DNA from 2 places in the Microbacterium sp. cx-59 genome. Region 2 is predicted to be linked to the other one. Evidence: predicted binding sites of a transcription regulator. Region 2 holds the regulator's gene; the other holds the start of a gene.
The links. The regulator HspR, encoded in region 2, represses chaperone genes until heat shock. The targets are predictions, from matches to a motif close to AAGTTGAGTCNNNNNGACTCAACTT.
Positions count from the first base shown of each region.

Region 1: a site for HspR is predicted at 2,558-2,582, ahead of LMI96_RS00110 (ATP-dependent Clp protease ATP-binding subunit). Genes of this name have one in related genera too.

Region 1 covers NZ_JAJHGO010000001.1:16,152-31,009, forward strand. Annotated here, with positions in the region: gene LMI96_RS00085 (methyltransferase) at 1-387, opposite strand, end outside; gene LMI96_RS00090 (MarR family winged helix-turn-helix transcriptional regulator) at 440-895, shown strand; gene LMI96_RS00095 (DUF3817 domain-containing protein) at 961-1,425, shown strand; gene LMI96_RS00100 (hypothetical protein) at 1,470-1,625, opposite strand; gene LMI96_RS00105 (EI24 domain-containing protein) at 1,691-2,491, opposite strand; gene LMI96_RS00110 (ATP-dependent Clp protease ATP-binding subunit) at 2,633-5,176, shown strand; gene LMI96_RS00115 (LLM class flavin-dependent oxidoreductase) at 5,325-6,185, shown strand; gene LMI96_RS00120 (hypothetical protein) at 6,221-6,616, shown strand; gene LMI96_RS00125 (hypothetical protein) at 6,725-7,114, shown strand; gene LMI96_RS00130 (response regulator) at 7,127-7,780, opposite strand; gene LMI96_RS00135 (sensor histidine kinase) at 7,777-9,453, opposite strand; gene LMI96_RS00140 (CitMHS family transporter) at 9,608-11,131, shown strand; gene LMI96_RS00145 (NYN domain-containing protein) at 11,193-12,056, opposite strand; gene LMI96_RS00150 (Gfo/Idh/MocA family protein) at 12,059-13,057, opposite strand; gene LMI96_RS00155 (M20/M25/M40 family metallo-hydrolase) at 13,099-14,427, shown strand; gene LMI96_RS00160 (hypothetical protein) at 14,411-14,858, opposite strand, start outside.
Region 2 covers NZ_JAJHGO010000009.1:470,014-484,871, forward strand. Annotated here, with positions in the region: gene LMI96_RS14380 (hypothetical protein) at 105-245, opposite strand; tRNA gene LMI96_RS14385 (tRNA-Gly) at 670-743, opposite strand; gene dcd (dCTP deaminase) at 802-1,407, shown strand; gene LMI96_RS14395 (MarR family winged helix-turn-helix transcriptional regulator) at 1,607-2,416, opposite strand; gene LMI96_RS14400 (MarR family winged helix-turn-helix transcriptional regulator) at 2,532-3,080, shown strand; gene LMI96_RS14405 (GNAT family N-acetyltransferase) at 3,216-3,668, shown strand; gene LMI96_RS14410 (NADPH-dependent F420 reductase) at 3,875-4,510, shown strand; gene LMI96_RS14415 (MFS transporter) at 4,687-6,123, opposite strand; gene dnaK (molecular chaperone DnaK) at 6,502-8,370, shown strand; gene LMI96_RS14425 (nucleotide exchange factor GrpE) at 8,381-8,989, shown strand; gene LMI96_RS14430 (DnaJ C-terminal domain-containing protein) at 8,999-9,997, shown strand; gene LMI96_RS14435 (heat shock protein transcriptional repressor HspR) at 10,014-10,463, shown strand; gene LMI96_RS14440 (potassium channel family protein) at 10,487-11,287, shown strand; gene LMI96_RS14445 (ABC transporter ATP-binding protein) at 11,387-13,114, shown strand; gene LMI96_RS14450 (ABC transporter ATP-binding protein) at 13,111-14,858, shown strand, end outside.

The DNA of each region.
Region 1 (14,858 bases), on a different contig from region 2:
GGCGATAGCTCCCGCGATGTCGCGCAGCTCATCGAGCGACTTCGGCAGCCGGAGCAGGACGACGCGCGCGCCGCGCAGCAGCTCGGGGGAGAGGGGAACGGATGCGACCGCATCCGTGAGTCCGGTGCGTTCCGCGTTCGCTGCGAGCGCACGTTCGCCGAGCAGGGAGTCCTGGTGCACGCGCACGACGCCGTCCGTGCCCGCGTCGGCCGCTCCGAGGGCCATCGCTCCGTATCCGTCGCCGATGACAGCGATGTCGGTGCGGGGGAGATCGGCGCGGGCGGCGGCGGATTCGTCGAGAATCAGGCGGTCCGCCGCATCCACCGCGAGCTGATCCGGCCCTTCGATGTCGGGCCAGCGTCGCAGGGCATCGAAGGAGAATGTCACCCGTCCACGCTACTGCCCGGCCCGCGGTCGGGCGCGCCGGTAGCATGGGATGATGCCAGACTCGCCGCAGGCGCAAGCCGCCGGTCGGCGACCTCCCTTCAGTCCCGTGATCTCGCTGTTGACGGTCGCCTCTGTCTGGGACGGCCGTCTCAACGCCGCACTCAAGCCCCTCGGTCTCACGACCCGGAAGTACGGGCTGCTCGCCCACGTTCAGGCGACGCCCGGTATCTCGTTCTCGGAGCTCGCGCGCCGTTCGCAGATCACGGTGCAGACCGCCCACACCGCGGTCAAAGCGCTCGCCGCCGAGGGATTCGTCGAGGACGTCATGGCGCACGCCGGCTCTGCTTCCGACCTCCGGGTGACCGAGAAGGGAACCGGGGCTCTCGCGGCGGCCGATGAGCAGCTCGCGGCCCTCGACCGGGTCTTCGGCGGGGGTGTGCCCGAACTCACGACCGCACTCCGGGGACTGCACGAAGCGCCGTTCGGAGAGAACCTTCAGGAACACTGAAGCTATCTCCGCTAGCGTGGGGAGCGGCGATCGCACCCGACCCGCGGACGCCGTGGAGGATGCCCGTGTTCCGCACGCCCCTGGCGCTGTTCCGTACTCTCGCGATCGCCGAAGCCGTCTCCTGGACGCTTCTGATCGCGGGGCTGATCATCCGTGCGACGGCCGATGCGCCGATCGCGGTCACGATCGGCGGCGCGATCCACGGCTTCGTGTTCCTCTCCTACGGCGCCACCGCGATCATCGTCGCGAAGAATCAGCGCTGGTCGGCGGGTGCCGCGATCCTCGCCATCGGCAGCGCCGTGATTCCTTACGCGACGATCCCTACCGAGCTTTGGCTGCACCGCACATCACGCCTGAGCGGCGAATGGCGCCGCACGGAGACCGCCGACCCGCGCGACGCGCGGTGGCATGACCGGCTTCTGCGGATGCTGCTGAACCACCCGTGGGCTTTCGGAATCGCGATGTTCGTGCTGGTCGTGCTCGCGTACGTCGTGCTGCTGAACGCGGGCCCTCCCGGCGGACGCAGCTGACGGGCGCGGCTCTTATCGAGCGCGGCGCTTATCGCGCGCGGTCCTTATCGAGCGCGGCGGACGTGGATCGGCAGTGCCATCGCCAGCGAGATGAGCAGGATGCCGGAGACGAAGACGATCGCCTGGAATCCCTCGAGCGAGAAGGAGATGCCGAACGCGAACATCCCGAGCAGGAACAGCAGCAGGGATACGATGAACATGGAACTCCTTCGCAAAGACTGCCCCCAGCGTATCCGCTTCGAGGCCCCTCCGCGTTTCGGGACGGCTAGGTCGACGACGTCGCGGCGCCGGGGGTCGCGGATGCGGGCGGCCGCACGTCCCGCGCGAGCCGGGTCGCTCCCACCACAGCCGCCGGCATCGTCAGCACGGCGCCCAGCGGGATGAGGAAGCACAGCTGCGTCGCGACGCCGAAGCCGAACGCGCGCGCGCGGTGTGCGCGCAGCATCCGTCGTCGTGCGCGGTGGTCGATACCGCGCACGGTGAGCGCTCGTCCGGAGAGTTCGTCGGCGAGGATCCAGCCCGACAGTAGGATGCCCGTGATCGCACCGAGCGCGCCGCCGACGAACGGGATCAGCCCGACGGCGAAGGCGATGATCGCGGCCAGGATGCCGCGGAGGATGAGGGATGCGGCGTCCGCGATCCCGGCCCAGAAGCCGCCGTCCGTGTCGAGCGGTTCATCCGGCGCCTCCGCGGCTTCCACGCCGCGCCAGATGCGGTCGTAGAACGGTTCGCCGATCAGGAGCGTCAACGCGGTGAACAGGGTCGCGGAGAGCAGGAGCGCCGCGCCGAACACGGCGGTGCCGGCGGCGATCCGGACCACGAACGGCCACGGCGCGTCCCACCCGTTCGCGAACGGGGTGAGGGTCTCGGCGAGCGGGGCGATCCAGAATCCCAGGGTGACGAGGGCCGCCGCGAGCACCAGGCTCACGACGGCGGCGGGGACGAGGCCGAGGAGCATGAGCCCCGGTCGCACGCGCCACCATCCGAAGCCGCCGAGCAGGGTGCGCACTCCCGCGAAGAACTCCGACACGACGCCATCGCGGCGGGGGTGTTCGACGTGCGTCATCGGGAGTCCTCCGGCTGCGGGATGGATTCGAGAGTATCTGGGAATATCGCGAGCGCAGGACCGTTTAACTTGATAGAACCGTGCTCAACTACGCAAAATATAGTTGAGCCACCCCCACTCACTTGCCCCCAGGAGGCATACATGCCCGAAGACGTCACGGGCCCGTCCGACACCGACGGCCAGAGCGCATTCGACGAGTTCCTCAGCCGCTACCTGCGCGGCGAGCAGGCTCGCGCGGCGCGGTCGATCGACCTCAGTCGGTTCCTCAGCATGGGTACGCAGCAGATCCTGCAGGACGCCGGACGCTTCGCGCTCGCGCGCGGTCAGCACGAACTCGACGTGCTGCACGTTTTGTACGCCATCGTCCAGCACGCGTCTGCCCGCGAGGCCGTCGCTCGCGTCGGTTCCGACCCGGACGCGATCGAGCGTTCGATCGAAGAGCGCCTCCCGCAGGAGGGGCCGGCGGCCGATGTCGACACGGCCGTGCTGACCACATCCGTGCAGCGCGCGCTGTTCCACGCCTTCCAGGTCGCACGCTCCTCGGGGTCGACCTACATCGATCCCGAGCACCTCTTCTTCGCGCTCGTGCTCGCGCAGGACAGCCCGGCCGGCCGGGTGCTCGCCGACGCCGGCGTGACGGCCGAAGCCCTCACCGAGGGACTCCGGGAGCCCGTCGCGCCGGGAACGGACGCGACCGAGGCACGTGACGGCGCCGCCACGATGCTCGACACGTACGGCGACGACCTGACGGCGCGCGCCGCCGCGGGGGAGCTCGACCCGGTGATCGGGCGGGCCGACGAGATCGAGCAGACCGTGGAAATCCTCAGCCGTCGCACGAAGAACAACCCCGTGCTGATCGGTGAAGCGGGCGTCGGCAAGACCGCGATCGTCGAGGGCCTCGCGCGCGCGATCGTCGCCGACGACGTGCCCGAGCAACTGCGCGGAAAGCGGGTCATCTCGCTCGACCTCGCGGCCATGCTCTCCGGCGCGCGGTACCGCGGCGACTTCGAAGAGCGCCTGACCAAGACGATGGACGAGATCGCGGACCTCCGCGGCGACGTCATCGTGTTCATCGACGAGGTGCACACCGTCGTCGGTGCGGGCGCCGGTGGCGACGGCGCGATGGACGCGGGCAACATCCTCAAGCCGCGCCTCGCGCGCGGCGACCTGCACCTGATCGGCGCCACGACGCTCAAGGAGTACCGCGTCATCGAGAAGGACTCGGCGCTCGAACGCCGGTTCCAGCCGGTGCGGGTCGGTGAGCCGTCGATCGTGGACGCCGTGGAGATCCTGAAGGGGCTGCGACCGGCGTACGAAGAGCACCACCGTGTCACGTACACGGATGCCGCGCTCGCCGCGGCCGTCGAACTCAGCGACCGCTACGTCACCGACCGCGTGCTGCCCGACAAGGCCATCGACCTGATCGACCAGGCCGGCGCGCGTCTGCGCCTGCGCCTCGGCGCGGGGGTCGACACGGCCGCGCTGATGGCGGAGTTCGCGGTGCTCGAGGCGGAGAAGAACTCTGCCGTCGCCGCCGAACGGTACGAGGAGGCGTCGCGCCTGCGTGATGAGATGACGCGCGTTCGCGCCCGGATCGACGAGGCCACGAGCGTTCAGTCCGAGCGCCCGGATGCGGTCGTCGACGAACCGCAGATCGCGGCGGTCATCAGCCGGGCGACCGGCATCCCCGTGAACCGGATCACCGAGTCCGAGCGCGAGCGTCTCGCGACTCTCGAGCAGGAGCTGCACAACCGCGTCATCGGCCAGGATGCGGCCGTCACGGCGGTCGCGACATCGGTGCGGCGCAATCGCACCGGGATGGGCGATCCGCACCGCCCGATCGGGTCGTTCCTGTTCCTCGGCCCCACCGGCGTGGGGAAGACCGAGCTTGCTAAGACCCTCGCGCAGTCGCTGTTCGACGATGAGAACGCGGTGATCCGCTTCGACATGAGCGAGTTCGGCGAGCGCCACACGGTATCGCGGCTCGTCGGTGCTCCTCCCGGATACGTTGGATACGACGAGGCCGGACAGCTGACCGAACGCGTGCGTCGGAACCCCTACGCCGTCGTGCTCTTCGACGAGATCGAAAAGGCACACCCGGATGTGTTCAACCTGCTGCTGCAGGTCTTGGACGACGGGCGCCTGACCGACGGCCAGGGGCGCACGGTGGACTTCCGCAACACGGTCATCGTGATGACCTCGAACATCGGTGCCGAATTCCTCGCGTCGCGGTCGGTGGCCATCGGATTCATCGCCGACGGCGGCGGCGCCACCGGATTCGGCTCCGAGGGCGACCTGCGTGATCGCGTCATGGCGAAGGTGCGCGAGGCCATGCGGCCCGAGTTCCTCAACCGCATCGACGACATCGTGCTGTTCCGGAAGCTCGATCGCCCTCAGCTCCGCGAGATCGTGTCGCTCATGCTGACCACGACCGAGGGTCGACTGGGAGCCCGCGAGATCGGGTTCGAGGTGTCGGAGTCGGCGGTGGATTGGCTCGCCGACCGCGGGTACGAGCCCGAGTACGGCGCGCGGCCGCTGCGCCGCCTCATCCAGCGTCAGATCGACGACCGAATCGCCGACCTGCTCGTGAGCGGCGAACTCGGCGACGGGGGCGCGGTGCGGGTGGATGCGGTCGGCGGCCAGCTGGTCGTCGCGACGGTGAGCGTGCTCGCCGACGCGGCCTGACGATCACGGATGAAGAGCCCGGGGCCCACCGCCCCGGGCTCTTCGTCATCTGCCGGGCTGCGCGCCTGCGGGTCTGCGGGGCGGCGCGTCGGACGGCGGAGGGCGAGTCCTGTGCGCCGGATGCGGCCTCCGGGCGCAAGCTCGGTACATGACATCCGCCACCGTTTCGCTCGGCGTCGCCGGGTCGCTCGGCCCCGCCCTCATCGCCCGGATCGCCGGTTCCGCCGAGCGAGCCGGCTTCCACGCGCTCTGGGTCAACGACACCCCGGACGGCGATGCCCTCGCCGCACTCGCGGCGGCCGCCGCCGTGACCGAGCGTCTGGTCCTCGCCACCGGGGTCGTGCCGCTCGACCGCCGCGCCCCGAGCGAGATCTCCGACGCCGTCTCGCGCATCGACGCGCCGGATTCCCGCATCCGGATCGGGCTCGGCTCGGGCGCCGCCCGCACCGGCCAGCTCGCGCTCGTGCGCGACGGCGTCCGCCGCATCCGCGATCGACAGGCGGTCGGCCTCGTGGTCGGGGCCCTCGGGCCGCGGATGCGTGCACTCGCCGCCCGCGAGGCCGACGGTCCGCTGCTGTCGTGGCTTCCGCCCGCGGTTGCCGCCGAGCAGAGCCGTGACGCGCACGATCTCGCGCCCGCCGCACGGGTGTGCCTGTACGTTCGCGCGGCGGTCGACGCCGCGGGGATCGAGCGGATGCGGGAAGAGGCCGCGCGATATGCCACCTACCCGAACTACGCCGCGAACTTCGCCCGGCTGGGCGTCGGCGTCGAGTCCACGGTCCTTCCCGCGCCGGGCGACGACGGCATCGCGGCGGGTCTGGTGCCGTATCTCGGCGCCGTCGACGAGGTCGTGCTGCGGGCCATTCCCGCCGACGACAGCCCCGACGCCTACGCACGTTTCATCGACGCGGCTGCCGCCGCCATCACCGCAGCACGCGACACCGCAGAACAGGACGCCGCAGCACGCGACACCGCAGCGCGTGACGCCGCAGAACAGGCCGGCGCGTGAGGCGCGGACGCGGCGGGCACCGCATCCGTTCCGTGTTGCGAACCATCGCACGCCTCGCGCTCGCCGCGCTGCTGACGGCCGCGGGTGTGTCGCACCTCACGTGGGGGCGCCGCGGTTACCGCATCGTCGTGCCGGAGTGGGCGACGCGGATGCTCCACACGAGCACGGATGCGATCGTCGTCGGCTCCGGCGTGGCGGAGATCGCTCTCGGCGCCGCGGCGCTCCTGCCCCCGCCGCGGCGAGCGATCGCGGGCTACGCGATCGCCGCGTTCTTCGTGGCGGTGTTCCCGGGCAACGTCCACCAGTGGCGAACGGGCCGCCCCGCGCCGTTGATGCGCACCGATCGGGCGCGCTTCGGGCGGTTGTTCCTGCAACCGGTGCTGGTTGTCTGGGCGCTGTGGGCCACGGGCGGGTCCGGTCGCCGCGCCTGACCAGCGCATCGGCATCGATGTCGCGCTGACGGGCGTCCGCCGGTCAGCACAGCGCGTCGCGAGACATTCGGGCTCGACACGCGCCGCGTTCGGGAGTGGACTGAGGACATGAGGAATTTCGCGCGTTGGCTGCTCGCAGCCGCCATGGTGTTCGCCGGCGTCAGCCACCTGTTCTGGGCCCGGAAGGAATTCCAGGCGCAGGTGCCGGACTGGACGACCGAAGTGGTGCCGCTCGACAAGGACGCCGTCGTGCTCGCGTCGGGCGTCGCGGAGATCGCCCTCGGCGTCTCGTTGGTCGCCCTGCCTCGACACCGTCGCCGCGCTGGCACGGTTCTGGCCCTCTTCTTCGCGGCCGTTTTCCCGGGCAACATCGCGCAGTTCACGTACCGCCGCGACGGCTTCGGTCTGGATACCGACGTGAAGCGTCTCGTGCGGCTCTTCTTCCAGCCGGTGCTCATCGCGTGGGCGCTGTGGAGCACGCGGACCCCGCGCGCCTGAGACTCGAGCGGGTCAGGAGACCCGTGCTCGGTAGCGGTGCTCGGGTCGCCCGGTCGCACCGTAACGGAGCCCCACCTCGACAAGCCCGCGGGTCGCGAGCGTCGACAGGTGTCTCTGCGCCGTCGCCCGGGAGATCCCGGCGCGTTCGGCGATCTCGGCGGCCGACGCCTCCTCGACGCCGAGCGTGCCCAGAATGAGCTGCTCGGTCGCCGACCGCGACACGGATGCGGCGTCGCCGGCCCCGTGCACGATCGCCGCAGCGCGGTCGATCTCCTCCTGCGACAGCGCGCGATCGGCGTCGATGAGGTTGCGGTAGCGCGCGTACCGATCGAGCCGCTCGCCGAGTACCCGGGTGTCGAACGGCTTCACGAGATAGCCGAGCGCGCCGGACCGGAGCGCCCGGCGCACCGTGGCGGCATCCGATGCCGCCGAGAGCACGAGCGCGTCGATGCCCGAGGTGCGCATCAGGTCGATGCCGTCGCCATCCGGAAGATAGACGTCGACGAGCAGGAGGTCGGGGGTGTCGGCGCGCAGGGCGGCGCGCGCCGCGTCGATGCTCCGCACCGGATCGAGCGCGGTGAAGCCCGCGCGGTCCGCCACGATGTCGCGGTGGATGCCGCCGACGCGGAAGTCGTCGTCGACGATCAGAACCCGGATGTCGGTCATTGCTTCTCCTCCTGAGACGCCGTCGCCGCGCGACCGGTCATGACGCCCGGCAACCGCGCACCGAAGACGGCGCCGGACGCCGGCCCTCCGGCGTCCACGAGCCAGACGTCTCCGCCGCGCCGACGCGCCAGATCGCGCGAGAGCGGCAGGCCGATGCCGAGGCCGTGCACCCGGTCGATGGGTGGTTCGGGGTGGGCGTCCGCGGTGGCGGCATCCGGATTCCGCGGGGCGAACACGACCGATGGATCGGCGACGCCCGGGCCCGAGTCGGCCACGGTGACGACCAGGGTGTCGCCGTCGTCGAGCAGGGTGACCTCGACGGTGGGCGTGCGGTCGCCGCCGACCGCGGCGGTGACGGCGTTGTCGATCAGGTTGCCGAGCACCGCGGCGACGTCTTCGGCCTCCGCGACCTGCCCCCAGAGGAGGGTGTCCTCGCCGATCGTGAGCGTCGCGCCACGTTCGGCCGCTGCGATGGCCTTCGCTCCGAGGAACGAGCGGAGAAGCGGGTCCGAGATCCGCTCGCCCGACGTCCACCCGTGTTCCGGCGCCCCCGTGCCGCCATCCCCGGCGAGGTCGCGCAGAAAGTCTCTGGCCTCGTGCGCGCGCCCGGCGTCGATCAAGCCCGTCGCCGCGTGCAGGCGGTTGGCGAACTCGTGGCGCTGCACCCGCAGCGCGTCGCTCATCGTGCGCACACTCTCGAGGCGCTCGCTGAGGGCGATCAGGTCGGTGCGATCGCGGAGCACAGCGGCGGTCCCGAGTGTCCGCTCCGCGCGCAGGACGGGGAGCACATCGATGTAGATCACCCGATCGCCGATCACCATCCCGCCCGGTGCGCCCTCGCCGCCGAGCGCGCGCCGCACGTCGTCGTCGAGGGGAAGAGCAGACAACGAGCTGCCCGCGGCGGCTTCGGTAAGGCCCAGCATCCGCGCCGCGGCCGGATTGCACACGCGCACCACTCCCGCGGTGTCGAGCGCGACGATCCCGTCACCGGAACTCGCCAGAACTGCGGCCTGCGTCTGCACGAGCGCCACGAGCTCTTCGGGCTGCACACCGAGAGTGACGGACTCGAGCCGTCGCCGCATGAAGAGGCCGACGACGAGCCCGGCCGCGACGGCCGCGCCGACGGCGAGCGCGATTCCGCCGAGGAGCGCGGGCAGATCGTCGAAGACGCTGGCCGGCTCGAACCCGACGCTGACCTGGCCGACAGGAGCGCCTCCGCCCGGCGGGAGGATCGGGACCTTCGCGCGCGCGGACTCGCCGAGCGTGCCCGTCTCCCACGTCACGACCTCGCGGCCGGCGAGCGTCTCGGCGAAGCTCGTGCTGACCTGCTCGCCGATCCGGTCGGGGTTCGGGTGCGCGAGGCGGATGCCGCGCACGTCGGAGATGACGACGAACAGGCCATCGGCGCGGTCGGTGACCGCGAGCGCGTACGCCTGCAGCGGTCCGGCGCGCAGCTCGGCCGCGGGAGGAGGAGCGTCCGCGGCGGATGCGGCGGCCACGAGTTGCCGTACCTGCGCGTCCTCCGCGACCGTGCGCGCGATGTTCAACGCCGACGACTCCGCCTCCTCGCGCAGCTGCTGGACGCCGATGGCGAGGAACACGGCGGCGCAGACCGCTACGACGGCGACCTGGGTCGCCACCTGCACGATCAGCATCCGCGTCGCGAAGCGCATCATCGCCTCCTCTGCGCACAATGCGCAGAACACACGCTACGCGCACAACGTGCGGGAATGCGAGCAAGCGGGCGGCGGATGACGCCGCGGCCTAGCATCGGCCGAGCCCCCTACGGCGCCCGGACCGGCGCCTCACCACGACGAAGGAGTCGCGATGCACACGATCGTCCCCCGGACGGAGGCCGCCGACTACGCGGTCGCGTTCGTTCCGTCCGACACCATTCTCGTGATCCTCGGATTCGCGATGATCCTCACGTTCATGGCGCTGATCATGACGAGGCGGTTGACGCCGATGGTCGCGCTCATCGTCGTCCCGACGATCTTCGGCCTGTTCGCGGGCGCCGGTCTCGGACTCGGCGACATGGTGATCGACGCGATCAGTTCGATGGCGCCGACGGCCGCGCTGCTGATGTTCGCCATCATGTACTTCGGCATCATGATCGATGTCGGCCTCTTCGACCCGCTCATCCGCGCGATCACCCGGCTGCTCGGCGATGACCCGGCGAAGGTCGTGCTGGGCACGGCGATCCTCGCCGGCGCCGTGTCGCTCGACGGCGACGGGTCGACGACCTTCATCATCACGACCTCGGCGATGCTGCCGATCTACCTGCGGCTCGGGATGAGCCCCGTGGTACTCACCTGCGTCGCGGGACTCATGAACGGCACGCTGAACATCGTGCCGTGGGGCGGTCCGACCGTCCGCGCGGCAGCCGCGCTCGGGCTGCAGCCGACCGACATCTTCGTGCCCATGGTGCCGGCCCTCATCGCCGGAATCATCGTCTCGCTCGGTTTCGCCTGGTTCCTCGGTCTCTCCGAGCGCCGCCGCCTCGCGGGCAGCGTCGACACGTCGCGCCTCGAGTCCTCCGGCGACGGCCCGCTCCGGGCGCCGCGGGTGTTCCGCGGGGCCGACCGTACGGTGGGTGCGCGGGCGCTGTTGCGCACCGGCAACATCGTGACCGTCGCCGGTGGGCGCCGCGGAGTGGCCGCATCCGAGCTCGTCGACACGGCCGACACCGCGATGGCCGATACGATGCTCGACCCGAACCGGGCGACGCTCCGGCCGAAGCTCATCTGGTTCAACCTCGCGCTGACCCTCGCGGTCATGGTGCTGCTCGTCATGGATGTCTTCCCGCTGGCCTTCGTGTTCATGGTCGGCGCAGCGGTGGCCCTCATCATCAACTTCCCGAAGCTGAAGACGCAGGCCGACGAGATCGTGGCGCACGCCCCGAGCATCGTGGGCGTCGTGTCGATGGTGCTGGCGGCGGGCGTGCTCGTGGGTGTGCTGAACGGCACCGGCATGGTCACGGCGATGGCGAACTGGATCACCCAGGTCATTCCGGACTCCCTCGGCCCCTACCTCGCGGTGATCACCGGTGTGCTCTCGATCCCGTTCACGTTCTTCATGTCGAACGATGCGTTCTACTTCGGCATCCTCCCCGTGCTCGCCGAGAGCGCCTCGGCCTACGGCATCGACCCGGTCGAGATGGCACGGGCATCGATCACCGGCCAGCCGGTGCACCTGCAGAGCCCGCTCGTGCCGGCGATCCTGCTGCTCGTCTCGCTCGCCGGCGTCAATCTCGGCGACCACCACAAGAAGGTGCTGTGGCGCGCGACGATCGTGTCGCTCGTGATGCTCGCGGTCGGCGTGCTGACCGGCGTCATCCCTTTCCTCACCTGACGACGCAGAACGGGGTCGACCGGCGGGTGCCCCGTCGACCCCGTTCCGGTCGTTCCGGCCGTCAGCGCTTATCGGCGACGAGCCGGATGCGGACGATGTTGTCGGTGTCGTCCATCTCGGCGATGTCGGGATGCGCGGAGATGAACTCGGTGAAGCTGCGGTGCCCGAGCGCCTTCTCGGTGAACGAGGGATCCAGCCGCGTGATGAGGCTCTTCACCGCGGACGCGTGCTGCCACTGCGCGGGGTCCTTGTCGTTCTCCAGCCGCAGTGCTCGCTCGAGCAGATCGGTCGCTGGGTCGACGGACCGTTTGCGCGCCCGCGCCCGAGAGGCCGATTCCTCCTTCTTCGTCGGCTCGGGAGAACCGACCCCGGGAAGCGAGTCGTACGAGTCGAAACGGTCGCAGGCAGCGGCGAGCGACTTGGCCGTGGACCCCGCCACCCCCACGCCGACCACGAAGCGCCCGAGCCGCTTGCAGCGCTGGGCGAGCGGCACATAGTCCGAGTCGCCGGCGACGATCACGACGTGCGTGAGGTCGGGCAGGCGGAACATGTCTTCTACCGTGTCGACCGCGAGCCGGATGTCGGCGCCGTTCTTGGCGTAGGCGGCGGCCGGGAACAGCTGCACGAGGTCGACCGCGCGCGCGACGAGCTGCGAGCGGTACTCGGCGTTCACCGGCGATGACCAGTCGGCGTACGCCCGGGTGAGCACGAGGGTTCCGAAGGAGGCGGCGTAGTCGATGATCGCGCCGACGTCGACCGTGGCGCGAGCGAGCTTCTCGGCGATCTCCGGGTCCTTGGGGTTCTCGGCGATCCGCTGCCGATCGCGGGAGTAGGCGTTCCGACCGTGCACGCGGTCGTACCAACTCATGACGATGTTGTCGAAGTCGAGGTAGACCGCGACGCGAGGGATGGTCAGATCGGGCATGGTCAGTGCTCCCCGGGGTAGCGCACGCCGATCTGCGTGCGGATGTCATCGAGTGCGCGCATGATGGCGACGGTTTCGGCGAGCGGGAGCAGATCGCTGTCGCGGCGCCCCTCGGCGATGAACCGTTCCGCGGCGAGCGCCTGGAACTGCATCCCGCGCCCGTCGATCGTCGACACGTACTCTTCCGCCACCGTGCCGTCGGGACGGGTGAGTCGGAAGGATGCGGGCGCGTACCAGGTGCGATCGATGTCGATCCGGCCCTCGGTGCCGACGACGTGCGCGGTCACGGGGCCCGCAGCGCGGGACGACGACACCGTGGTCGACACGGCGCCCCCCGCGTGCGTGAAGACGGTCGCGACCTCGGTGTCGGCCCCCGTTTCGCCGAGGCGGCCGTGCGCGGAGATCGACGTGGGTGCACCGAGCACATCCCAGACGAACGACACGGGGTAGATGCCCAGGTCGAGGAGCGCGCCCCCGCCCAGCTCGAGCGCGTTGAGGCGGTGGTTCGGGTCGGCCGACAGCTTCTGGCTGTGGTCGGCGTGCGCGACCCGGAGCTCGCCGAGATCTCCGGCCGCGATGAGCTCCCGGATACGGATCATGTGGGGCAGGTATCGCGTCCACATCGCCTCCATCGCGAGCACTCCGGCGGCCTCGGCGGCCGACTGCACCGATGCCGCTTCGTCGCCGTCGCGCGTGAACGCCTTCTCGACGAGCACGTGCTTGCCGTTCTCGATCGCGCGGAGGGCGTTCTCGGCGTGCATCGGATGCGGCGTCGCGATGTACACGATGTCGATGTCGTCGTCTGCGACGAGCGACTCGTACGACGCATGCGCGCGGGGGATCTCGAACTCGGACGCGAAGGCCTCTGCGCCGGCGGCCGAACGCGACCCCACGGCGCGGACATCGAGCCCCGCCGTGCGGAGGTCGGACGTGAACTGATGGGCGATTCCACCCGTGGCGAGGATGCCCCAGCGCAGGCCGGGGGAGTGATCGGCGGTCATCTCCCCACCGTACTCGGGGGCCACCCCAGTAGGCTCGGCGCGTGACGAGCGCTCTGGAGAGATTCCGCGAATTGCTGCGCATCCCGACGGTCTCCGCGGCGCCGGATGATGCCGCGGCCCTCGCCGTCTTCGATGATTTCCAGCGCGCGCTCGAGCGCCTCTATCCCGCGACGCACGCTCACCTCGAGCGAGACGTCGTGTCGGGGCACGCGCTGCTCTACCGCTGGCCCGGGCGCGTCGCCGCGGACCCGCTCGTTCTCATGGCGCACCAAGACGTCGTTCCCGTAGTCTCCGCCGAGTGGAGCCGCGATCCGTTCGGCGCCGACATCGTCGGCGAGGGAACGGATGCGCGAATCGTCGCCCGCGGGGCGATCGATGACAAGGGTGCGCTCGTCGCGATTCTGGAAGCGGTGGAGGCCCTCGTGTCCGAGGGCCACGTCCCCGCGCGGGACGTCTATCTCGCGTTCGGGCACAACGAGGAGACGGCGGGGGATGGCGCCGGCGCGATCGTCGACCTGCTGCGCTCCCGGGATGTACGGCCCGGACTCGTCCTCGACGAGGGCGGCGCCGTCGTCGACGGCGTGCTCCCGGGCGTCGCGCGTGCCACCGCGATGATCGGGGTGGCGGAGCGCGGCATCATGACCGCCTGGCTCACCGCCCGCGAGATCGGCGGTCACGCCTCGACGCCCGCTGCGATGCCGGCGACCGCGCGGCTGGCGCGGGCGATCGTGCGGCTGCAGCGTCATCCCTTCCCGCGGCGCATCAGCCCGCCGGTGCGCGCGATGCTGACCACCGTCGCGCCGCACGCGCCGCGTGCGCTGGCGATCCTCTTCCGCCGTCTCGGCGTCACCGGCCCGCTGATCGCGGCCGTGTTCTCACACCTCGGGCCGGAGACGAACGCGCTCGTCCGAACGACCGCCGTCGCCACCGAACTGCAGGGTGCACCGGCCGAGAACGTGCTGGCGACCTCCGCGCGGGCGGCCGTCAACATCCGGCTGCTGACCGGGGACACCATCGCTTCCGCCACGGCGCGCCTGCACCGTGTGATCGCGGACGACGGTATCGAGATCGAGGTGCGCCATGGCACCGATCCCTCGCCGGTGTCGCCGTGGCGGGGTGAACCGTGGCGTCGGCTGGCCGGCGCGATCGCCTCCGCGCTGGACCCCGACATCGTGGCCACGCCGTACCTGCAGCTCGGTGCGAGCGACAGCCGATGGTTCACCGCCATCAGCCCGCACGTCTACCGCTTCACGCCGTTCCACCTCACGCGCTCCGAACGCGACGCACTGCACGCGCACGACGAGAGCATCCGCGTCGACGTGTGGCTTCGCGGGATCGGCTTCTACCGGGACCTCATCGCGGCGAGTTGAGCGGCTGCGGCGGGGTGTCCTCGAGCTCGAGGATGAAGCGCAGGATGCTGCGCCCCGTGCCCTGCAGCACCGGCCCGTAGCCGAAGCCCCAGCCCTCGTCGGTGGCCCGCACCGTGTGGCCGCGCAGGACCGCGCGTCGCGCGAAGGCGGCCTTGCCCTCGGCGGCCAGAGCGACCGCTCCGCTGACGGCGGGATCCAGGTGCGGTGCGACACCGACCGTGTCGCCGAGCACCAGAAGCGCCCGCACGGCGTTCACCAGCATCCCGATGCGGCGGCGCCGGCCCGTCCGGAGCGTCTCCGCGAGATGCCGGAGGTCGGTCGCCGAGCCTCCCGTGGCACCGGTGCCGAGACCGGCTTCGTCGAGGAAGCGACGCGCACGCGCCTGGTGCGCCGCGTCGTCGTGCGTGGCGATGCCCAGGATGCGGGCGGCC
Region 2 (14,858 bases):
GTCGTGCGGACCGCATCCGATGGTCGGGATGCTCGCTGCGCGCCTCCGCGTGCGGCGACGGTCAGCCGCTCTCCGACGCCCTGCGCGCGACGATCTGACCTCGATCAGGTCGGTTCGGTCGTGCGGATCAGCCCGCACGTGATGCACGACCACGCCACGAGGAAGCGCTCGTCATCGAGGATCTCGAACCGCAGCACATCGCCGCAGGTCGGGCACGCGGGCAGCCCCGCAGCGCGCGCGTTCATGGGAGCAGCTTACGGATGCGGCGGTGTGGGTGGGGTCGTGTGCGCGGGTCCGGGGGCGCGGTGTGGGCGGCTCAGCGCGGCCCGGAGCGAGGAGATCTGCCCGAGCGAGGACGGGATTCGCACCATCCGTCCTCTGCTCGGCAGATCTCCTCGCTTCGGGCTGACCAGCGGCGCGATCTGCGGATGCGACGCGATCTGCGGATGCGGCCCACCCAGGGTTCGCGTCACTCTGCCGAAACGCGAAGAACGGCCCGGACGAGCCGAGCCGTTCTTGGCGTGGAGGGGCTGACGGGAATCGTCCCGCCGCCACACCACCCGCCGCTGCGCGGCGCGCGGAGCCTCGGGCGGCGGGGCCCACCCAGGGGTTCGCTTCACTTCGAACACGATTGCCCTGCCGCGCGGCCGGAGCCGCACGTCAGGGCGATGGAGGGGCTGACGGGAATCGAACCCGCGCTATCTGCTTGGGAAGCAGAAGTTCTGCCATTGAACTACAGCCCCGTACGCCTCGCGGCGCTGGGCCAGCATAGCAGCGCCCTTCGATCGCTAGGCTGAGTGCGTGCTGCTCTCCGATCGCGACATCAAGCAGGAACTGGCCGCCGGACGCATCGGTCTCGAGCCCTCCGATCTGAGCATGGTGCAGCCATCCAGCGTCGACGTTCGGCTCGACCGGTACTTCCGGCTGTTCGACAACCACAAGTACCCGTTCATCGACCCGGCGGTCGACCAGCCGGAGCTGACCCGCCTGATCGAGGTGGACCCGGACGAGCCGTTCATTCTGCATCCGGGTGAGTTCGCGCTCGGATCGACCTTCGAACAGGTGAGCCTGCCCGACGATGTCGCCGCGCGCCTCGAGGGCAAGTCGTCGCTCGGGCGATTGGGGCTTCTCACCCACTCGACCGCCGGTTTCATCGACCCCGGCTTCACCGGTCACGTGACGCTCGAGCTCTCCAACGTCGCGACGCTGCCGATGACGCTCTGGCCGGGCATGAAGATCGGTCAGCTCTGCTTCTTCCGCCTCAGCTCCCCCGCCGAGAACCCGTACGGCTCGGGTCCCTACGGCAACCGGTACCAGGGGCAGCGGGGGCCGACCGCATCGCGGTCGTTCCAGAACTTCCACGTCACCGACGTCGGCACGACGGATGCGGGCTCGCCCGGTCACTGAACCGATCGCTCGAGCGACGCTGGTGCTGGTGCTGGTGCTGGTGCTGGTGCTGGCGCAGGCGTAGGCGCGAGAAAGCGCGGGAGCCGTCGAGGTTCCCGCGCTTCGTCGTGTGGCCGGTTGTCCGGATGGTGGGGCACCGGGCCGGTGCAGCGTCAGGACAAGGGGCGTCGTGCCGCTGTCGTGTCTTGCCGCGGTCGCGTCAGGCTGCGGAGGTGTCCGACGCGTGAGCGCCGAAGCCGGCGCGGAAGCCGCGCTCGTACGCCTGCTCGGCATCGTTGCGCGCGTGCCGGCCGTGGCCGCCGCCGCATCCGTGCTGAGCGTGCATGCCGTGCCCGTGTCGACCGAAGCCGTGCTCGCCGTCCGGGCCGAAGCCGTCGCGGGGATCGAAGCCCGGGCGCGGGCCGAAGCCGTGACGCGGGCCGAAGCCGTCGCGGGGATCGAAGCCCGGGCGCGGATCGAAGCCGTGCTCGCCGTCCGGGCCGAACCCGTGGCGGGCGCCGAAGCCGTGCCGGTGCTCCGGGTGCGGGCCGAAGCGGTGGCCGCCGAAGCGACCCGGGCCGAACCCGCGGCGACCGTGACCGTATGTGCTCTGCTCGTCCCAGCCCAACTGGCGGGCCATGGTCTCGAGCGAGGTCATCGTGGTGGCGAAGTCCTCGGGGCTGACAGCGCCCGAGATCTCGTCGCGAACGGCGGCGATCGTCTCGGAGAGGCGATCCTTCGCCGCGCGTCCCTCGTCGGTCAGCGTCCAGGTGCCGTCTGTTTCGGTCACCCAGCCGCGGTCGGCGAGCGAGCGCAGCTTCTTGCCGCGCCGCGCGAGGCGCTCCGCGAATCCGGGAGCCGGAACGTCGCCGGAGAGCACGTTCAGCAGCATCCATTCGCGGCGTCCGATGCCCTCGGCCTCGAAGGCCGCGGCGACTCGCTCGGAGATGCGTGCGTCGAGCGCGCGCAGCCAGTAGCCGAGCGGCCGTTCGCGAGGGGGAGTGGTGGGGGTCTGAGTGTCGTCTTCCATGAGACGTCCTTTCGTCGTGTCGCCTGTGCGGCGGCGGAAATACTTGTCATGTGGCATGTGCATGCAGTGTGACATGTAATCCGGTCGCATGTCAATATGCATGTAAATTTGACGCATGGCCGACCCGCAGAACTCCGACCGCCGCCCCGAAGAGGTGATCGCCGACGCGCTCGGGCGTCTGCGCGGACGACGCGGCGGATGGCGCGGCATGCCCGGCCCGCACGACGGGCCGCACCACCACGGGCACTCCGACGGACCGTTCGGACGGGGCGACGGGCACCTGCCGCCTCGCATGCCGCCCTGGGCGGGTGGGCGCGGTCGTCCCTCCGACGGCCCGGCGAAGATGCGGGTTCTCGTGGCGCTGGCATCCGCATCCGGGCCGCTGTCGGTCAGCGAGATCGGCGACGCGATCGGGGTCGACCAGCCCCGCGCATCGCGGCTCGTGCAGCAGGGCGTCGACCACGGACTGCTGCGCCGGGAGGCGGACCCCGACGACGCGCGGCGTACGCGGATCGTGCTCACCGAGAGCGGGTCGGCGATCGCGAATGGGTTCCGCGGGGAGCGTCGCGAGGCGATCCGCACGGCGCTCGGTGGCCTGACCGAGACGGAGCAACAAGAATTCGCCCGGCTGCTCGCGAAGTTCGCCGACGGTTGGCCGCAGTAGCCTGCCGACGTCGCGGACGCAGTAGCTGGCCGCAGTAGCCCGCCGAGGTTGTGGCTTGAAGTAGCCCGCCGAGGTTGTGGCTTGCAGTAGCCCGCCGACGTCGCTGCCGGGGGTCGCGCCGCTAGCGTGGAGCATATGCCCGTCGAGTACCACCGCGCCCCGCTGCGCGAGATCGCGCCCGAGACGCTCTACCGCATCCTGTGGTTGCGAGTGACGGTGTTCGTCGTCGAGCAGGAGGCCGCGTACCCCGAGCTCGACGGTCGCGACCTCGAACCGGATGCGGAACTCCTCTGGGCCGAGGACGGCGCCGAGGTGGTCGCGACGCTCCGGGTGCTGCACGACGGCGACGTCGCGCGCATCGGCCGGGTGGCGACGGCCGCATCGGCTCGGGGGCAGGGGATCGCCGCTCGGCTGATGGAGCGCGGTGTCGCGCGATGCGAGGAGCGGTGGCCGCAGCATGCGATCGTCCTCGATGCGCAGCAGCATCTCGGCCCCTGGTACGCCCGCTTCGGCTTCGTCATCAGCGGGGAGCCGTTCTCGGAGGATGGAATCCCGCACGTCCCGATGCGCCGCCCCGCCCGCGCCTGACCCCGGCGGGGGCGAGCCCGGCCCACCTCCACCCGCGAGACGGGATCTTCGCGCCGAGACTTGGGGGTAACCCCACGGTCTCGGCGCCCCGATCCCGTCTCGTGGTCGGATGGGGGCCCGGCGCCACGATCGTGCTCATGAGGTCGGAGGGGGTGAGACGGCCTGCCGGGTGGGAATTCTGCGCGGCGGGAGTCGTTGACCGCAGTATGACTACTGTCGGAATCATCGGAGCAGGACACATCGGATCGGCCCTCGCGCGCGGGCTCGTCGACCGCGGCTATGACGTCGTGATCAGCAACTCTCGCGGCCCGGAGACCCTCGCGGACCTCGTCGCCGACCTCGGTCCGCGGGCGACCGCCGGAACGCCCCAGGATGCTGCCGAGCGCGGCGACTGGGCGATCGTCACGGTTCCGCTCCGGGCGCTCGAGTCGGTGCCCGTCGAGCCCCTGGCGGGCAAGATCGTGCTCGATACGAACAACTACTACTGGGAGCGCGACGGCCGCATCGCCGCTCTCGACGAGAAGCGCACGACGACATCGCAGATGCTTCAGGAGCACCTGCCCGCATCCATCGTCGCGAAGGCCTTCAACCACATCATGTCGGGCGACATCCTCACGGACGGCACCCCCGCCGGCACCCCGGGACGCCGCGCGCTCGCCACCGCGAGCGACTCCGCCGAGGGTTCCGCATTCGTGACCGCGATCTACGACGAGTTCGGCTTCGACACCGTCAACATCGGACCGCTCGCCGACAGCTGGCGCGTCGAGCGCGACCGCCCGGCGTACGTCGTGCGTCAGGATGCGGCCGAGCTCGAGGCGAACCTGGCCCGCGCCGAGCGCTGACCCGCGCGCCCCGATCGACCACCGAGACGGGATCTTCGCGCCGAGACTTAGGGGTTACCCCACTGTCTCGGCGCGAAGATCCCGTCTCGCGGTTGGATGCAGCGGATGCAGCGGACGCAGCGGATGCAGTGGACGCGAGGTCGGGCAGCGGACGCGCCGGGGCATCCCGCCGCGGGTCAGCGCAGGCGGGTGTGCGGGGGCAGCTTCACGAAGAGCAGGATGATGAGGCCGACCAGCAGCACGAGGCCGAGCCCGAGCACGCCGTAGATGATGGCGCCGAACAGCGCGATCGAGAGCGTCCACGCGGCCGGCGCGAGGAAGCTCGCGACGCGGCCGGTCGTGGCGTACAGGCCGAAGATCTCGCCCTGCATTCCGTTCGGAGTCACCCGCGCGAGAAGCGACCGGCTCGATGCCTGCGCCGGCCCCACGCAAGCGGAGAGCGCGAGCCCGCCGATCCAGAAGATGACAGGCCCCAAATCGTGCAGGGCGAACAGCACGACGGCCATCACGACGAGTCCGAGCAGGGCGCCGATGATCACGGCGCGCGCGCCGAACAGGTCGTCGAAGCGGCCGGCGATGATCGTCGAGATGCCCGCGACGATATTCGCCGCGATCCCGAAGATCATGACCTCCGTATCCGAGAAGCCGAAGCCGGCGGCGGCCAGCACGCCGCCGAACGCGAAGACCCCCGCGAGCCCGTCGCGATAGATCGCGCTGGCGAACAGGAACCAGAACGTCGGCCGATGCGTGCGGTAGAGGCGTGCGACGTCCTTCACGAGCACCACGTAGCCGGCGAAGAATCCCACCTTCTGCGCGCCGGGGATCGGGGGCGCTTCCGGAACGTTCTTGAACAGCGGGATGGCGAAGACGAGCGTCCAGATTCCGCATCCGACCGCGATGAGGCGGTAGGCGAGGCCGTTGGACGTGTCCATGCCGAACCAGTCGGCGAAGGTGAGCACGACGACGAGTGTGAGCGCCAGAATGCCGCCGATGTACCCGAGGCCCCAGCCGAGCCCGCTCACGCGACCGATCGTGCGGGGCGTCGAGACCTGCACGAGCATCGCGTTGTAGTTCACGCCCGCGATCTCCGACACGACGGCTCCCACGGCCAGCACGATCGCGCCGTACCAGAAGTAGGCCGGGTCGGCGAGGGTGAAGAAGAGCGCGAACTGCAGGAGTGCGAGCAGCACGGTGAACACGCCCAGCCAGCGCTTCTTGCGTCCGGCGCGGTCGGCGGACTGCCCCAGAACCGGGGCGAGCAGCAGGATCAGGATGCCGGCGAGCGTCGTCGCGAGGCCGTACCCGCTCGCGAGGTCGGCGATGGCGCGTTCCTTGACCGCATCCGTGTCGGGGAGGGCGGCGATGTCGGCCGGAAGGAACGAGTCCGACACGATGTACAGCGATGCGAACACGAACGTCAGGATCACCGAGTTGAACGGCTGCGTCGCCCAGTCCCAGAACGCCCACGAGATGACCTGCGTGCGCGGAACCACGCGGTCGGAGTCCGCATCCTGGAACAACTCGCCCATCGGTCCGATCGCGCCGGTGTTGGCGGTCGGCGGCGGCACGGGAGGCGTGGCGGATGCGGCTGACGACCGCGACTCGGGATCCATGTGCGTCACGGTATGGCCCTTCGGTGAACGGGCGGTTTCCGGGAGTGCCGCCGCGCCGCATCCTCGCGGCGTGCGCTCAGGCTACCCGCGCCGCCCGCCCTCCCCGCGCCGCCCGCATCCGCTCGCCTGCCCCGCTCGCCCCCGCGCCCTGCCCACGAGACGGCAACGGCGCGGCGAGACGTCGGCTCCCGACCAACGTCTCGTGCCGAAACTGCAGTCTCGCGGTCGGAAGCCCGCCACAGGAGCCGCGTGCTGAAAGTTGAGTGGGTTCATGTCAAGTTCATTTGACGGATGCGGGAGCCCGAGTTACGCTTGAGTCATCGCGGCTCACCTTTGAGTCGCCCCCAGACATTTCCGATCCATACGAAGGAGAAGCACATGCCCCGTGCAGTAGGAATCGACCTCGGTACGACCAACTCCGTGGTCAGCGTCCTCGAGGGTGGCGAGCCGAAGGTCATCGCCAACGCCGAAGGTTTCCGCACCACCCCCTCGGTCGTCGCGTTCACGAAGGATGGCGAGGTGCTCGTCGGTGAGACCGCGAAGCGCCAGGCCGTCACGAACGTCGACCGCACCCTTACCTCCGTCAAGCGCCACATGGGCACCGACTGGAAGACCCAGGCGATCGACGGCAAGGGCTACACGCCCCAGGAGATCTCGGCCCGCATCCTGCAGAAGCTGAAGCGCGACGCCGAGGAGTACCTGGGCGACAAGGTGACCGACGCGGTCATCACGGTTCCCGCGTACTTCAACGACGCCGAGCGTCAGGCCACCAAGGAGGCCGGTGAGATCGCGGGCCTCAACGTGCTGCGCATCATCAACGAGCCGACCGCCGCCGCTCTCGCCTACGGCCTCGACCGCGGCAAGGAAGACGAGCTCATCCTCGTCTTCGACCTCGGTGGCGGAACGTTCGACGTGTCGCTGCTCGAGGTGGGCAAGGACGACGACTTCTCGACCATCCAGGTGCGTTCGACCGCCGGAGACAACCGTCTCGGTGGCGACGACTGGGACCAGCGGGTCGTCGACTACCTGATCAAGCAGTTCAAGGACACCACCGGCGTCGACGTCTCGGGTGACAAGATCGCCCTCCAGCGCCTCAAGGAGGCTGCGGAGCAGGCGAAGAAGGAGCTCTCCAGCTCCACGTCCACGAGCATCAACCTGCCGTACCTGTCGCTGACCGACTCGGGCCCGGTGTCGCTCTCCGAGACGCTCACCCGCGCGAAGTTCGAGGACCTCACCAAGGACCTCCTCGACCGCACGAAGAAGCCCTTCGAAGACGTCATCCGCGAGGCCGGCATCAAGGTCGACGACATCGACCACGTCGTGCTCGTCGGTGGATCGACCCGTATGCCCCAGGTCGCCGAGCTCGTGAAGAAGCTCACCGGCAAGGAGCCCAACAAGGGCGTGAACCCGGATGAGGTCGTCGCCGTCGGCGCTGCCCTCCAGGCCGGTGTCCTCAAGGGCGAGCGCAAGGACGTCCTCCTCATCGACGTGACCCCCCTGAGCCTCGGAATCGAGACCAAGGGCGGCATCATGACGAAGCTCATCGAGCGCAACACCGCCATCCCGACCAAGCGCAGCGAGACCTTCACGACCGCCGACGACAACCAGCCGTCGGTCGCCATCCAGGTCTTCCAGGGCGAGCGCGAGTTCACCCGCGACAACAAGCCGCTCGGTACCTTCGAGCTGACCGGCATCGCGCCGGCTCCTCGGGGCATCCCGCAGGTCGAGGTCACCTTCGACCTCGACGCCAACGGCATCGTGCACGTGTCCGCCAAGGACAAGGGCACCGGCAAGGAGCAGTCGATGACCATCACCGGCGGCTCTTCGCTGCCGAAGGAAGACATCGAGCGGATGGTGCGCGAGGCCGAAGAGCACGCGGCCGAAGACAAGAAGCGTCGCGAGTCGGCCGAGGTGCGCAACCAGGCCGAGACGCTCTCGTACTCGATCGAGAAGCTCATCGCAGACAACGCCGACAAGCTGCCCGAAGACGTCAAGACCGACGTGCAGGCCGATGTCGACGCGCTGAAGACCGCGCTCGCGGGCGAAGACGATGACGCCGTGAAGACGGCCTTCGACAAGCTCAACCAGAGCCAGGGCAAGCTCGGCGAGGCCATCTACGCCTCCTCGCAGTCCGAGCCGTCTCCCGCGGCAGACGGCGACGCTCCCGCCGGTGACACCGGATCGGCATCCGCCGACGAGGATGTCATCGACGCCGAGGTCGTCGACGACGAAGACGACAAGAAGTAAGAGAGTCGACATGACCGACAAGAACTTCGACAACGCCGGCTCCGACGCGGGTCGCGGCGACGACGAGGTTCGGCCGAACGAGGAGGGTGCGGAGGCTCAGGCCTCCGCCCCCACCCCGTCGGAACCGGAGCTCACGATCGACGACATCCTCGGAGCCGAACAGAACGTGGATGCGGCGGCGGAGGACGCGGCGCTGAACGACCACGAGTCCGCCCTGCTGGGCGACCTCAAGCGTCTGCAGGCCGAGTACGCGAACTACCGGCGTCGCACGGAAGACCAGCGCGAAGTCGAGATCGAGCGCGCCAAGGGCTCGGTCGCGAAGAACCTGCTGCCCGTGCTTGATGACCTCGACCGCGCGGCCAAGCACGGCGACCTGGTCGATGGCACCCCGTTCGCGGCGATCGCGGAGAAGATGCGGAGCATCGCGGAGCGCGTGGGTCTGTCGACCTACGGTGCGGTGGGCGACGTGTTCGACCCGCAGCAGCACGAGGCGATCTTCCAGCAGCCGACCCCCGGTGCGACCGAGACGACCGTCCTCGACGTCGTCGAGGTCGGTTACCGCCTCGGATCGATCGAACTTCGTCCCGCGAAGGTCGTCGTTGCCGTTCCGGCGGACTAGGAGGCGCGTGTGGCAAGTCAGGATTGGTTCGATAAGGACTTCTACGCGACGCTCGGCGTCTCGAAGGACGTCGCCGACGCCGATCTGAAGAAGACCTACCGCAAACTCGCCCGCAAGTATCACCCCGACTCCAATCAGGGCGATGCGACGGCCGAGGCCAAGTTCAAAGAGGTCAGCGAGGCGTACGCCGTGCTGAGCGACAAGGAACAGCGCGAGGAGTACGACCAGATCCGCGCGATGGGCTCCGGTGCCCGCTTCACGGCGGGCGGCCAGGGCGCCGGCGGGTTCGAGGACGTGTTCTCGCGGTTCGGTCAGGGCGGTGCCCGAAGCGGTACCCGCTTCGACGCACCCGAGGGCTTCGACGACTTCTTCACGATGTTCAACCAGGGCTCCGGCGGCTTCGGCTCCGGGCGCTTCGGGCAGACCACCGGCGGTTACCGCGGGGCGGGCGGCCCCACCCGGGGCGCCGACGTCACGGCGCGTACCACCCTCGATTTCGTGACCGCCGCGGGCGGCGAGACGATCTCGCTCCAGGGCGAGGACGGCAAGCCCTTCAAGGTGAAGATCCCCGCGGGCGTCGCGGACGGGCAGAAGATCCGTCTGCGCGGACGCGGGCGGCCTTCACCCGACGGCGGTGAGAACGGCGACATCGTCGTGCAGATCTCGGTGCGTCCGCATCCGGTGTTCGTCCGCGATGGGCTGAACCTCCGGCTGACCGTGCCCATCACGTTCACCGAGGCCGTGCTCGGCGCGACGATCGAGGTTCCGGCGCTCGGCGGTGAGACCGTGAAGCTGCGGGTTGCTCCCGGCACGCCGTCCGGACGCGTCCTTCGCGTCAAGGGCCGTGGCATCCAGACGCCGAAGGGCACCGGCGACCTGCTCGCCGAGGTCCAGGTCGTCGTGCCCACCCACCTCGACGACGCCGCCCGCGCGGCGCTCGAGCGGTTCCAGGAACTCGAGCCCAAAGAGAACCCCCGGGCCGACATGATGAGTCGCGCCCGCAACTGACCGAGCGCAGGAGGTGATGCACATGGATGATGAGATCGACGCCGAGACTCCTGTCTTCGCCATCGCGACGGCCGCCGACCTGGCCGGCATGCATCCGCAGACCCTCCGCCAGTACGACCGCCTCGGACTCGTCGTACCCAACCGCACGAAGGGCGGCTCGCGCCGCTATTCGGTGCGGCACGTCGAGCAGCTGCGCGAAGTCTCCCGGCTCTCCGCCGACGGCATGAGCCTGCCCGCGATCGCGCGGATCATCGAGCTCGAGAACCAGGTGCGCGAACTCCACCAGCGCGTGGTCGGACTCGAGTCCCGGATGCGGGAAGAGCTCGCCAAGCGCCCCGGTGCGCGCGTGTTCGCCGCCGGGGCCACCGGCTCGGTCGTCACGATCCGCTCGGGCACGCGCGTGCGCCGGGCGACCGACGTGGTCGTGTGGCGCCCGCGGCGCGAGCTGCCGCCGAGCGGAGACTGACGCCGGCTCCCTAGAGTGCTGCCATGAGCGAGCAGCACGCGCCAGACCGCCCGCACCGCGGGCACGGCGACGAGTCCGAAGAATCACACCGGCGTGGCGGCGATCCGCGCGGGGAGACCGCCGCGACCCGCCGCTGGGAGAAGGCCACCTTCTGGCCCCTCACGGCCGCCGCGCTCGCCTTCATCGTCGCGCAGACCGTGCACGTGCTCGCTCAGGTCACCGACGGTCTCGCCGCCGTGACCGGAACGATCGTGGGCGTGACATGGGCGCTGTTCATCGCCGACTACCTCGCGCGCCTCGCGATGTCGCGCCCCCGCGGGCGCTGGTTCCGCGCGCATCTGTTCGACCTCGCTGTTGCGGCGCTGCCCGTGCTTCGACCGGTTCGACTGCTGGGTGCGCTGACCCGGATCCCCGCGTTCACCCGGACGGCCGCCGGTTCGCTCCGCAGCCGGTTGCTCGTCTACGGCTTCGGTGCTGCACTGCTGCTGATCTGGACGGCCTCGGTCACGGTCCTCGGTTTCGAGCGGGCGGCGCCGGGCGGCACCATCCGTTCCTTCGGCGACGCCGTCTGGTGGGCCTTCTGCACGGTGACGACGGTCGGCTACGGCGACTTCGTGCCGGTGACGGTGCCCGGTCGGATCATCGCGGTCGGCCTGATGTTCGGCGGTGTGGTTCTGGTGGGGCTCATCGTCGCGACGTTCTCGTCGTGGGTGATGGAACGCGCAACGCGTACGCACATCGAGCAGCGACCGGCGACGCGCGGAGACATCCAGCGGCTCGAGGCGGAGCTGCGCGGCGACCGCCCCGACCCGCCGGTCGACTGACCTGACGCCGTCTCCTCCCGGGGGTGGATGCGGATGTCGGAGGGTGGGCCTAATCTGGCCCTGCGCAGGAATCTCCTGCCTGACGAACCCGGAGTCGACGTGCTCGGCAAGCTGCTCATCCGCTACCTCTCGACCTACCGCTGGCTGCTGCTCGCGGTGCTGGTCTTCCAGTTCGCGTCGGCGATGGCCTCGCTCTATCTGCCGCGCCTGAACGCCGACATCATCGACCGCGGCGTCGCCCAGGGCGATACCGCCTTCATCTGGTCGCAGGGCACGATCATGCTCGTGATCTCGCTCGGCCAGATCACGGCATCCATCATCGCGACGTACTTCGCCGCGCGGGCCGCCATGTCGGCCGGCCGCGACATCCGCCGCGACGTCTTCGAGAAGGTCAGCGGGTTCTCCGAGCGCGAGGTGTCGCAGTTCGGGCCGGGTTCGCTCATCACCCGCAACACGAACGACGTGCAGCAGGTGCAGATGCTGGCGATGATGGGCGCGACGATGCTCGTCACCGCGCCGCTTCTCGCGATCGGCGGCATCGTCATGGCGCTCCAGCAAGACGTCGGCCTCAGCTGGCTGATCGGTGTCGCCGTCCCCGCGCTGCTGCTCATCGCGGGCCTCGTCATCAGCCGGATGGTGCCGCTGTTCCGGCAGTTCCAGAAGAAGCTCGATGCGGTGAACCGCATCATGCGCGAACAGCTCACCGGTGTGCGTGTCGTGCGCGCGTTCGTCCGTGAAGACATCGAAGAAGAACGCTTCCGCGGGGCGAACACCGAGATCATGGTGGTCGGCCGCAAGGTCGGGTCGCTGTTCGTGCTGCTCTTCCCGCTCGCCATGCTCGTGCTCAACGTCACCGTGGTCGGCGTGATCTGGTTCGGCGGCATCCAGGTCGACGCGGGTCAGGTCGAGATCGGTACCCTCTTCGCGTTCATGCAGTACGTCGGTCAGATCCTCATGGGGGTGCTGATGGCCAGCTTCATGACGATCATGATCCCGCGCGCCGCGGTCTCCGCCGAACGCATCGGCGAAGTGCTCGCCTCCGAATCGACCCTCGTGCGCCCCGAGCACCCGGTGAGCGACTTCCCGGCACCGGGCGAGCTCGTCTTCGACGGCGTCGAATTCACCTACCCCGGGGCCGAATCCCCGGTCCTGCACGGCATCGACTTCCGCGTCGCGCCCGGCGAAACGCTCGCCATCGTCGGCTCGACCGGTTCGGGCAAGACCACGCTCGTCTCGCTCATCCCGCGCCTGTTCGACGTCACCGGCGGCTCCGTGCAGGTCGGCGGGGTCGACGTTCGCGAGGCCGACCTCGATGCGCTGTGGAGCGGCATCGGTCTCGTGCCGCAGCGACCGTTCCTGTTCACCGGCACGATCGCCTCCAACCTGCGCTTCGGGCGCGAGGAGGCGACCGACGACGAGCTGTGGGAAGCGCTCGAGATCGCGCAAGGACGTGACTTCGTCGAAGAGATGGAGGGCGGTCTCGACGCGCGCATCGCGCAGGGCGGCACGAACGTCTCGGGCGGCCAGCGGCAACGCCTGGCCATCGCGCGGGCCATCGTCCACCGCCCCCGGGTTCTGGTCTTCGACGACTCCTTCTCGGCGCTCGATCTGCGCACCGACGCCAATCTGCGTCAGGCGCTCTGGCAGGCGCTTCCCGACGTGACGAAGGTCGTGGTCGCTCAGCGCATCTCGACGGTCACCGGAGCCGACCGCATCCTGGTGCTCGACGGCGGCCGCACCGTCGGGCTCGGCACCCACGACGAGCTCCTCGCGACGAGCGAGACGTACCGCGAGATCGTCGACTCGCAGCTGGGAGTCGAAGCATGAGCGCCCCCGACACGATCACCGAAGAGGAGCGTCTCGAGCTCGAACTCGCCGAACAGGCGCGGCAGGCATCGGGCGACTGGGACTCGGTCGCCCCCGGAAAGGCCGCGAACTTCGGTGCATCCTTCGGCCGTCTGATCGGGCTCCTGCGGCCGCACGCCATCGCGTTCGTCTTCGTCTCGGTACTCGGGGCGCTCGGCGTCGTGCTGGCCGTCATCGCCCCGCGCGTGCTGGGCGATGCGACGAACATCATCTTCGAGGGCGTGGTCTCGGCCTCCCTCGGCGGGCAGTTCCCCGTGGGCACTCCGCAGGCCGACGTCGTCGCCGCCCTGCAGTCGGCCGGTCAGAACGACCTCGCCAACATGGTCTCGGCGATGCCGAACTTCTCCGTCGGCACCGGCGTCGACTTCGATCGCCTCCGGATGGTGACGATGGCGGCACTCGCGATCTACATCGCGTCGGCCTTCCTCACCTGGATCCAGGGCTACGTCATCAACATCATCATGGTGCGCACCATGTGGCGGCTGCGCGAGTCGGTCGAGGCGAAGATCAACCGCCTTCCGCTGTCGTACTTCGACCGGGTGCAGCGCGGTGAACTCATCTCGCGGGTGACGAACGACATCGACAACATCACCCAGACGATGCAGCAGTCGCTCTCGACCGTGGTCACCTCTGTGCTGACGGTCGTCGGCGTGCTCGTGATGATGTTCTCGATCTCCTGGCAGCTCGCGATCGTCGCACTCATCTCCCTCCCGCTCATGGCCGTGATCTTCGGCGTCATCGGGCCGCGCTCGCAGAAGGCGTTCGGTACGCAGTGGCGCAAGGTCGGGCGGCTGAACGCGCGGGTCGAGGAATCGTTCTCCGGCCACGCGCTGATGAAGGTCTACGGCCGCGAAGCCGACTCCCGCGCGAAGTTCGAGGCCGAGAACGAAGAGCTCTTCCAGGCGAGCTTCCGAGCCCAGTTCCTGTCGGGCATCATCATGCCGGGCATGATGTTCATCGGAAACCTGACGTACGTCGGCATCGCCGTCCTCGGCGGCCTCATGGTCGCCGGCGGTCAGCTGCGCCTCGGTGACGTGCAGGCGTTCATCCAGTACTCGCAGCAGTTCACGCAGCCGCTGTCGGAGCTCGGCGGCATGGCCGCGGTGATCCAGTCGGGCACGGCCTCCGCCGAGCGGGTCTTCGAGCTGCTCGACGCCGAAGAGCAGGAGCCGGATGCGGATGACGCCCCGCGCCCCCGCGGCGGGGCCGGCGTCATCGAGTTCGATCACGTGCGCTTCGCCTACGCGCCCGATCATCCCCTCATCACCGACCTGTCGTTCCGCGTGGAACCCGGGCAGACGGTCGCGATCGTCGGGCCGACGGGCGCCGGCAAGACGACGCTCGTGAACCTCATCATGCGGTTCTACGAACTCGACGGCGGCAGCATTCTGCTCGACGGGCAAGACATCGCCGAGTTCTCCCGCGACGACGTCCGCTCCCGCACCGGCATGGTGCTGCAGGACCCGTGGCTGTTCGCCGGCACCATCCGCGAGAACATCCGGTACGGCCGTGCGTCGGCGACCGACGAGGAGATCGCCGATGCCGCGGTCGCGACACGGGTCGATCGGTTCGTGCGCTCCCTGCCCGACGGCTACGACACGGTGCTCGACGAAGATGCCTCGAACGTCTCCGCGGGCGAGAAGCAGCTCATCACGATCGCGCGCGCGTTCGTCGCACAACCCAGCGTGCTGATCCTCGACGAGGC